One region of the Kurthia sp. FSL E2-0154 genome, then DNA from elsewhere that is predicted to be linked to it. Evidence: riboswitches for the same ligand, from Rfam matches in the RefSeq annotation. Region 1 holds a riboswitch; each other region holds the start of a gene.
The links. Region 1 has a riboswitch for thiamine pyrophosphate ahead of MHB75_RS04785 (ABC transporter ATP-binding protein). Riboswitches for the same ligand answer to the same signal wherever they lie in the genome.
Positions count from the first base shown of each region.

Region 2: another riboswitch for thiamine pyrophosphate. It lies ahead of tenA (thiaminase II); the one in region 1 lies ahead of MHB75_RS04785 (ABC transporter ATP-binding protein).
Region 3: another riboswitch for thiamine pyrophosphate. It lies ahead of MHB75_RS08410 (3-oxoacyl-ACP reductase); the one in region 1 lies ahead of MHB75_RS04785 (ABC transporter ATP-binding protein).

Region 1 is NZ_JBBOPO010000001.1:996,305-999,590, reverse strand. Features, by position in the region: gene MHB75_RS04795 (ABC transporter substrate-binding protein) at 1-234, opposite strand, end outside; gene MHB75_RS04790 (ABC transporter permease) at 234-974, opposite strand; gene MHB75_RS04785 (ABC transporter ATP-binding protein) at 971-1,747, opposite strand; TPP riboswitch at 1,769-1,876, opposite strand; TPP riboswitch at 1,942-2,050, opposite strand; gene MHB75_RS04780 (TIGR04104 family putative zinc finger protein) at 2,113-3,286, opposite strand, start outside.
Region 2 is NZ_JBBOPO010000001.1:817,680-820,965, reverse strand. Features, by position in the region: gene MHB75_RS03885 (sensor domain-containing diguanylate cyclase) at 1-1,033, opposite strand, end outside; gene tenA (thiaminase II) at 1,140-1,838, opposite strand; TPP riboswitch at 1,938-2,041, opposite strand; gene MHB75_RS03875 (2-isopropylmalate synthase) at 2,109-3,286, opposite strand, start outside.
Region 3 is NZ_JBBOPO010000001.1:1,716,843-1,720,128, reverse strand. Features, by position in the region: gene MHB75_RS08415 (NtaA/DmoA family FMN-dependent monooxygenase) at 1-570, opposite strand, end outside; gene MHB75_RS08410 (3-oxoacyl-ACP reductase) at 602-1,354, opposite strand; TPP riboswitch at 1,466-1,565, opposite strand; gene MHB75_RS08405 (carbohydrate kinase) at 1,715-2,812, shown strand; gene MHB75_RS08400 (pseudouridine-5'-phosphate glycosidase) at 2,815-3,286, shown strand, end outside.

The DNA of each region.
Region 1 (3,286 bases):
TAAAGTCAGTGGGTCTGTTGGATTCGATGGATATTGTAGTTTGACATCAAGTCCTTTTTCTTTAAAATAACCTTTTTCCATCGCTACATAGAGAAAGCTATGAATCGCATTCGGATACCAATCGAGCATAACTGTCACTTCTTTTAATTCTTTACCATCTTTTGCTTTACTTGAACAACCTGCTAATACGACAACTAACAAACTACATAGTACAAAAAATTTCATCAAACGCATTAATCTTTCCTCCAAACGATATATTTTTTTTCAATGATTCGAATGATGAAGACAGCGATGATCGCCATCGTAGATAATAGAACGATGGGCGCAAATACACCTGCTCCGTCTAACTGTGTCATCATTCGTTTACTGAAGTAACCGAGACCTGCCTGTGCTCCGAGCCACTCCCCAACAGCTGCGCCGATAATACTGAGCGGTACAGCGATTTTAAAAGCAGAGAATAGCTGTGGTAGCGCTGACGGAAGTTGTAGCTTCCAAAAAATTTGCCATTTTGTCGCCCCGTACGTTCGCATGAGTTCTTCTAGTTCACGCTTTGTGCTACGCAGTCCATCAAACATACTCATCGCAATCGGGAAAAACGCAATGAGGACGGTCACAAGCACCTTACTCCAAATCGTGTAACCGAACCATAAAACAAAAATGGGCGCGAGTGCTGTAATGGGAATCGTCTGTGACGCGACGAGTAGCGGATAGAATGCGCGCTCCGACCAATGACTGAGGTGCATCATAATCGCGAGACCAATGCCTAAAATAATTGAAATTAGTAAACCAATCCAAAGTACTTGTAGTGTTGCAGGTAAATGGACGGTAAATAGAGCTTCTCTAAAATCCCACATCTTTTGTAAGATGGCCGTTGGAGACGGTAAGATGTACATCTCATTTAGCCAGCGCGCAAATACTTCCCAAATGAGTAGCAGTCCCACACTCACATAAATCGCAGGTGCATTTTTTCTCATAATTGCTGACGTCCTTGTTGCAACATGTGAATCAGTTGTTGCTTCACGTCTTGCACCTCCTTACTTGCTAAATCTGAACGCTGTCTTTTATGTTCCATTGGGACAATCGTTTCGTGTAGCGTATGAATTGGTGTCTGCTGTACAGTTAGAATACGATCTGATAAATAGAGCGCTTCATCCACATCATGCGTAATAAATAAAATGGTTTTACGCCATTTCTTCGCTTGTATGTATAACCAATCTTGTAACTCCATCTTCGTCAGTGCATCGAGCGCACTAAATGGTTCATCGAGTAACAGTACATCTTGTGAAGCATTCAATGCACGAATGAATGCAACACGTTGACGCATGCCACCCGATAAGTCTTTTGGTTTTTTATGCATGTAAGCTCCTAGACCAAATTCCTCGAGTAACGCCTTACTCTGTTCTTCTGCTCTCTTTTTCGGTATTCGCTGACATTCTAATGGCAACAATGTATTTTGTAATACGGTTCGCCAAGGGAGCAGTAAATCTTGCTGTGGCATATAGCCTACAGGTTGTTTCGCTACGGTCACTTGTCCCGACTGTGCCTGAGATAGACCTGTAATGAGACGAAAAATCGTACTTTTTCCGCAACCACTCGGACCAATTAACGAAACGAATTCACCTTCTTGAATGGAAAAATGAACATGGTCTAAAATGGGTTGTTCTTCGTAACGAAAACAGACATCTTGTAAAGCTAAACTCTCCAATGATCTTCCTCCTCTATAAAAAAAGCCATCTCGACAAAGAATCGAAATGGCTGCAAATGACAGAATCATCGCATGCCACTTCCCTACGCTAGTCCGAACTAGATCAGGTAATAAGGGTTAAGATATTGAAACCTCTCTCAGCACGTAAAAACGGCACCCCTAGTGGTGAAGCATTATGAAATTAGAAAAAGCCCCTGTCTCCATACACGTATCGAAACAGGGACCTGAAATTGTTTTTTCGGTCGAAACGGCTTCCCTACGCTAGTATGAACTAGATCAGGTTGAAAGAATCCAGAGCTTACGGCTCCATCTCAGCTGGCAACACCAGCACTCCTAGCACACTATGATTTTGTTAAGGTGAGTATAGCACTCCCTAGTAATTTATGCAATAGTTGGTTTTATTTTCATTACCAAAGTGGTTTATCCTCTTTGTCGACACGAATAAAGAGCGGTGAAAATAATATAAAGTAAAGAACATACACGATGATGACACCAATAATATACGCTATGTGAATTCCGTATAGATTCGCTCCGATTGACAATGCGCCTAACACAAGACTTAGCAGGAAGCCTTGTAGATCAATGCGCCTTTTATTTAAATAAATCGGTTGTGCACAATGTTCACATGTTTGATATTTCTTCATACCCCACTGAAGTTTCCACGCCGTCCGATAGTCGAGCACTTCGTCGCAATGTGGACAAGTTACCTCCTCACGATTTTTCATGACAAGCCATAAAATAAAGCTTAAAACAATAAAAGCAATTCCTACGTATAGAGCGTTTTGATTACGGTACAGTATAAAAATAAATATTGTAAAGGCATATGTGTACCCCAGTATATCTTTCGTTCCTTCTAATAACTTCATGGCATTTGGACGGCTCATTCGAATATGGTTTTTATTGAATGTACCAATAATTGATACAAATATACCGATTAATACACAATAAAAAATATTTTGGGTTTTCAAATAGATATACCCTGCTAATAACAAGTTCAAAAAGAGGATTATTTTCCCGAAGATATTTTTCACTTTATTTTGATATTCATAGGATTCTTTCTTCTCTTTTTCAATGAATAATGTTGAAAATAAAGTGGGTATACATAAAATAAATGCGATGAGTGCTATCTCCATAACACTTGGTTTTAATTTGAAAAAGAGTTCCGTTTCCTCTACACTGTCAGACCATTTATAAATCTTATCTGTATCAAGTTCTTTTACATAATACTGTGTATCCTCGTCATTCGAAAATAGTAAAAAGGTTTCGACTTCGTTGTTCTCTTTCGTTACTTCGACAACATAGTATAAAGAAGGTGGTTCTATTTCTTTTTTTATAACAGGACTCGCCTTTAATTTTTTTTGAAATGTTTCAAATTTAGAAGAAGATAGTTCTCGCTCGCTTGAAAACCATCGATTCGTTAATGTTGTTCCGTCTTCTTCATAACGTGCTTCTGTATCAATTCGAATCGACTGAATCCCATCTTCTGCTTGTCCAACACGTGTCGTTTGTTGTTGGAAAATCATAAGAAGAATGCCAGCGAATACGACCATCATACAAGCAGTTAATAGGAGTGGTTTATAG
Region 2 (3,286 bases), 180 kb from region 1:
GTGTCAAATCATGCCAATTTATTTTTCTAATAACACTTACAAGTAAAAAGAGATAAAAAACATACATAAAAATCAAAATAATATTAAATAATTTTTGATACATGACCGTAGAAGAAAATGCCGTAAAGAAAATAATTACAATCATTATATCGTTATAAAAAGTAATCAATTTTTTCGGGATCGCTTCGCTAAACATTTTAGATACATAACCTACATAGAACAACATAACAATTTCAGGCATAATGAATGTCAGACGAAGAGCCAGACTCCAGTCTAGTTGGTTTAAAAAGGCTGTATATAAATAATAGTCTGTAAAAAAACCCCATAGACTTGTTGCTGCACAAAATATGCCATAAGCTAAAAATTCCTTTTGTTTTCTTCTAAATGCATAAAAAAGCAATGAAATACATGCGGTTAATGTAATATAGCCAATTAAAAAGACTTGCCAAAACTCATGTTGCTGTTGTTTTTTTACGATAATTTGTTCATTACCGATAGATATACTTTTCCTCAAACCACCGCTTACATTCTCAAAACTAATCACTTGAAACGTAATTTGCAGCGTCGTTTGATCTACGCGAAAACCAGGTATTTGTGGTTTCATTTGTTGTACAGCTGTCTTATTACTTTTTAGGAGGCTTCCATTCTCTTTGATAAGTACATTATTTACATATAAATTATAGCTACTATATTGAAAAGGTATATAAAATTTTAAATAGCGGCCAACAAAAGATTCAGGAACTTTAATCGTTGTACTATAAGTCGCACGATCAGAGGCAATATTTAAACGCTGATTTAGCATATAAGGTACTTTGACAATATCGCTGTTTCCAAGCTTAATTTCTTCTTTCATATCTTGTGGATCAAATAATTCACCACGTATAAAGTTCCAGTTTCCATTTAAATTTTCATAAAAAGTATCGTAATTTGAATGACGAAAATCATGTGTTGTCATTGTGGTAGCAAAACTCATCGGAGCGTACGTCATAAAAAGTATACAGAATGATAAAAGTGATACAAACCATTTTTTCATTTACGCCCCTCCTTTACCTCCGTTAGTTATTCCCTTTTTCTTATAAAATTACTACTTATTCATCAAAAAACACCCACCGAATAAATTTCAGTGGGTGTTCATTCTATTATATAGAACTGATTTTGTCAGCTTGAAGTTCCTGAGGCCAGTGAGAAATTGTGTTTCCCATCTCCCAGAACAAATATTCAAAGCGAGTTGTTTGTAAGAAAATTTCTTTAACATGTGCCAGTTCATCACCTGTTAAATCAGCTGCTAACTCATCCATCAAATCAATCATATCTTGTGCGCTATGTTCAAATGCCGGTTCACTATACATACGCACCCAGTCACCGTAAAGTGGATGATCGACAGCTCCAGGAATTTGTGCGAGTTCACGTCCAATCTCTAAATAGCTCCAAGCACATGGTAAGATAGCTGCGATCACATGCGCAAGTGAGCCATTCTGCGCTTCTGATAACATATAACGAGTATAAGCTATCGTTGTCGGCGCTTCTTTTGCTTCACGCATCTCTTGCTCTGAAATCCCAAAACGCTCTGCATATTTACGATGTAAGGCCATCTCAATTGATAGCGTATGATGGACTGAAGCTGACAAGCGTGTCATAACATCTAAATCGCGTGCTTTTTGAATCCCAATCGCAAATACTTTTGCATATTGAATTAAATATAAATAATCTTGAATCATGTAGTGACGGAATTTCTCTGGTTCTAATGTTCCGTGACCAATTCCTTGTACGAATGGATGTGCGTGATTTGCACGCCAAATCGGTCGAATTTCCTCAATTAATTGCTCTGAAAACTTCATCTTTTTTCTCTCCCTTTTCACAAACACGAAGGAAACAAAAAGGCCACTCACCGCATTACGAAAATCGTAAAAGACAGAGAATGACCTGCAAATAATATGCTAAAAATGTCACTTCTTCCTTACGACAGTGCGAACTGTATCAAGTTAGAGGGTTAAGCTACTGCTCTCTCAGCCAATTCTATATGGCACCCCTAGTAGTGATTGTTTGTGTATTTAATTGTTAGTACATACCTATCATCTATGACAACAATTGGAAAGTCAAGCGATTTTTTAAACAGGTTCTGGAATCGAGATGAACTGATCGACAACAATCGTATTAATCGCATTAATATAAGCAAGTGCACTCGCTTTAATGACATCTGTATCAGAAGCTTTTGCAATATATGTTTCGCCTTCATATTCAACTTGTAACTTCACTTTACCGATAGCTTCTTTACCGCGTGTCACACTTGAAATTTTATATTCAAGTAGCTTTACTTCGAATGCTGTTACTTCTTGTAGCGCTGAATACAATGCATCAATTGAACCTGAGCCAACTGTCGCTGCTTTCAGTACTTCCTCACCGCGACGTACCTTCACACTTGCAGACGGGAAGATTTGATTCGAAATCACTTGAATGTCTTCTAAGTGGTAGAAAGCGTCACTATGAAGCGCAACTTTTGCATCTTCATTTGTACGTTTGAAATAATTTTCTACTAAAATGAATAGGTCGTGGTTATACACTTCTTTTTTCGTATCAGCCAACTTTAAGAAATCCGCAAAAACCTCTTCAAATTGATCTGGTGTTAAGTTGCCTAACGCTAAGTTTTCAAGTGCATTTTTCACCGCATGACGACCAGAACGAGCTGTTAATACTAATTCCATATCGTCTAAACCAACCTCTGTTGGGCTCACGATTTCATAAGCATCACGTGATTTTAATAGACCATCTTGGTGAATACCAGATGAATGCGCAAAGGCATTATCGCCTGTGATAGCTTTATTTACTTGTACATCAAGTCCCATTAAGCTTGAAACAATACGCGACGTGTTCATAATCTCTTTCTTATTGACTCGTGTATGTGCATTGAAATAGTTTGAACGTGTAGATAGTGCCATTACGACTTCTTCAAGTGCTGCGTTACCCGCACGCTCACCGATTCCGTTAATTGTACACTCTACTTTATCCGCGCCATTTTTAATTGCCGCAAGTGTATTCGCTGTTGCCATACCTAAGTCGTTATGACAGTGAACGCTTAGTAATACAGAATCATCTAAGTTTTTCATACGGTCATTTAATTTACCAATCATTTCACCGAATTCTTCTGGCACTGCGTATCCAACAGTATCTGGTACATTAATCATCGTTGCGCCAGCTTTCATTACGGCTTCAATTGTTTTCCATAAATATTCAAAATCAGAACGCGATGCATCTTCTGTTGAATATTGGACTTGTGGTAAAAGTGTTT
Region 3 (3,286 bases), 720 kb from region 1:
GTGAATATTTGAAGTATTGATGATTTTATTTTCTTCACGATTATGGACGAAATCGCAAGCATCCCAAGATAAAAATAGCTGATCCATAAGTATCGAAAACTCTTCAGCTTTTTCATAGCGTTGATTATGGGGTGGTAATGCCTCCATACTATGATTACGAGCTTCATTGTCACTCATTGATGTAACGAGATTCCAACCTACGCGCCCTTCGGTAAGATGATCTAAACTTAATAGCTGTCTAGAAGCTGTATAGGGATTAGAAAAAGTACTTGAAATAGTGGCAACTAAACCAATATGATGGGTTACTTGAGAAATAGCTGTTAAGTTAATTAGTGGATCAAACCAAAATGCAGGCATGACTTGTGCATCATTTGCTGGAAAAGCATGATGATCTGCAAAAAATACAGCGTCTAACAATCCTTTTTCCGCTAGTTGAGCTAATTCTTGATAATAAGAGATACTTCCAATATCCTCAATGCGTGAATTGTCCATTAGCCAAGCTGCTTGATGATGACCACAACCATATAGTAAAACACCTATATGTAACTGTTTTTCTGTAGTTTTTAACATGATTTACACCTCGATTTATTTTGGATAGAGATTAGTTCATTGTTAAACCACCATCTACTGTAAAGTTCTGTCCTGTAATTCCATGTGCTTTTTCGGAACATAGATACGCTACCATATTGGCAACATCTTGTGGTGTGGTTACTTTTCTTAAAGGTGTAGATTGAGAGATTAAATCGAATACTTCAGGTGTTGTAACAGCACTGGCATCTGTTGTTTTTAAAAGACCTCCTGAAACAACATTTGCTCGGATGCCATAAACGCCTAATTCTGAAGCGAGATTACGTGTGAAACCAATCAAAGCTGCTTTAGCAGTTGTGTATTCATGGTAGGGTACGACAGGATTTTGAAATAAATTAGTACCAATACTAATAATGCTACCATTTTTTCTTTCAATAAATTGCGGAATTACACTCTGGCTTGTATTGAATGCCGCTTTTAACGTACCATCCAGCTGTTTTTGATAATCATCCCAAGAAAGGTCTTTGAAAGATTTTTGTTTAATCGGATCAAATTTAAAGTCGATTAATGCATTATTTACAACAGCGTCTATTTGACCAAAGTGTTCTGTTGCCATGTTCATTAATTGATCGACTTCTTGTCGATTCGTTACATTAGCTTGAATAGCAATCGCTTTGTCTTCACCAATTTCAGCTACTAATTTTTCAGCAGCTTCTTTACTTTGATAATAATTAATGACAACTTGAAAATCTTGTTGTGCAAGTGTTTTGACAATAACTGCACCTAACCCTCTACTCCCACCTGTGACTACTACTGTTTTTTTCATTCAAAACAACTCCTCTTAATTTATTTTAACTTAAAAAAATACACAACCTTCGTAGGAAAGTTGTGTATAACAAATCATTGCATAACAAAAAAGTATAGACTTTTTTCAGTATGTATAGAATTGACACTTTCCTACGCTAGTATTAACTAGTTCAGGTTCAAAGGGTTTGAGTAGGACTCATCTCAGTTAAATAACACCCCTAGTGTAGACCTATTAAGTTACATTGAATACTAACTTATAAGGTTTATATTGTCAAATTTGTTTATTATTTATAACGATAATAAACAAAAGTTTGTTTTTATAAACATTTGACATATAACTTAATTTTGTTTATGATGTAAACAAATAAAACTTAGGGTGATGACATTGACGGAGAGAGAACAAGCACTGATTCAACTCATTAAGGAAAACCCGTTTATGCAGCAACAAGAGATGGCTGAAAAATTAGAAATGTCGAGACCGGCTCTAGCTAACTTAATATCGGGGTTAGTGAAAAAGGGTAAAATTATAGGGAGAGCGTATGTGTTGCCAAAAGAAAACAAAATTATATGTATTGGTGGAGCCAATATGGACCGAAAACTTCATTTGAAGGGACAGGTTCAGATGGGGACATCAAATCCTGTAACATCTACAGAAAGTGTAGGCGGCGTAGCGCGAAATATTGCTGAAAACTTGGGAAGACTTGGACATCAAGTGAGTTTACTGACGACTGCTGGAAAAGATTCTGATTGGCAAGCAATTGTTGCAGCTTCGAATGCTTTTATTCATTTAGAAGAAGTCGAGCAGTTGGAACAATGTTCAACAGGTTCTTACACAGCCATTATGGATGAACAAGGCGAATTGGTTATGGCAACAGCGAATATGGACGTCTATGATGCATTAACACCACAAATTCTAATGAAGCATGAACATGTTTTATCAACTGCTCAGGCAATTATAGTTGATTTGAATTGTCCGAAAGAAACAGTTGATTATATTCAACAATTTGCAGTAACGAGAGAAGTACCTCTTATTATTGTGCCGGTATCTTCTCCAAAGATGAACCGTATGCCAACAACATTAGAAGGCGTTACATGGTTCATCTGTAATACAGATGAAGCCGAAACATTAACAAATCGTACGATTACATCAGAAGCAGATTATTTACAAGCAATTCAAGAAATCGCTCAGATGGGCGTAGAAAATGTCGTAATTACAGCTGGCGCAAAGGGAGTTTATGCTGCAAACAAGAACTTGATGCCAACACATTTTGAAGCACGAGCAGCAAATCAAATTGAGGATGTTACAGGCGCAGGAGATGCATTCGTCTCAGCAGTTGTACATGCTTGGTTAGAGAAGTACACATTTGAACAGACGATTCAAGCAGGATTAATCAATGCGAAAAATACGCTTGAATCTAAGTTTACTGTACGTCCTGAATTAACAAAACAATCGTTAGAACAAGAACTGGAGGATTAATTATGAAACAATACATCGAATTATCAAAAGAAGTACAAGAAGGAATGGACGCTGGTAAAGCTATCGTTGCATTGGAATCAACAATTATCTCACACGGTATGCCCTACCCACAAAATGTACAAACAGCACGTGAAGTAGAACAAATCATTCGTGAATATGGTGCAGTTCCAGCAACAATCGCAATTATCGACGGTAAAATCAAAATCGGTTTATCAGATGAAGAATTAGAAATGTTCGGTAATGCGGATAATGTAGCAAAAGCTTCTCGTCGTGATATTCCATACTTAATCGCAACGAAAAAAATCGGTGCAACAACAGTAGCGGCAACAATGATTGCAGCTGAATTAGCAGGAATCGAGTTATTCGTAACAGGTGGTATTGGTGGCGTTCACCGCGGCGCAGAAACAACAATGGATATTTCAGCTGACTTAGAAGAATTAGCAACTTCTAAAGTAGGTGTTGTATGTGCAGGTG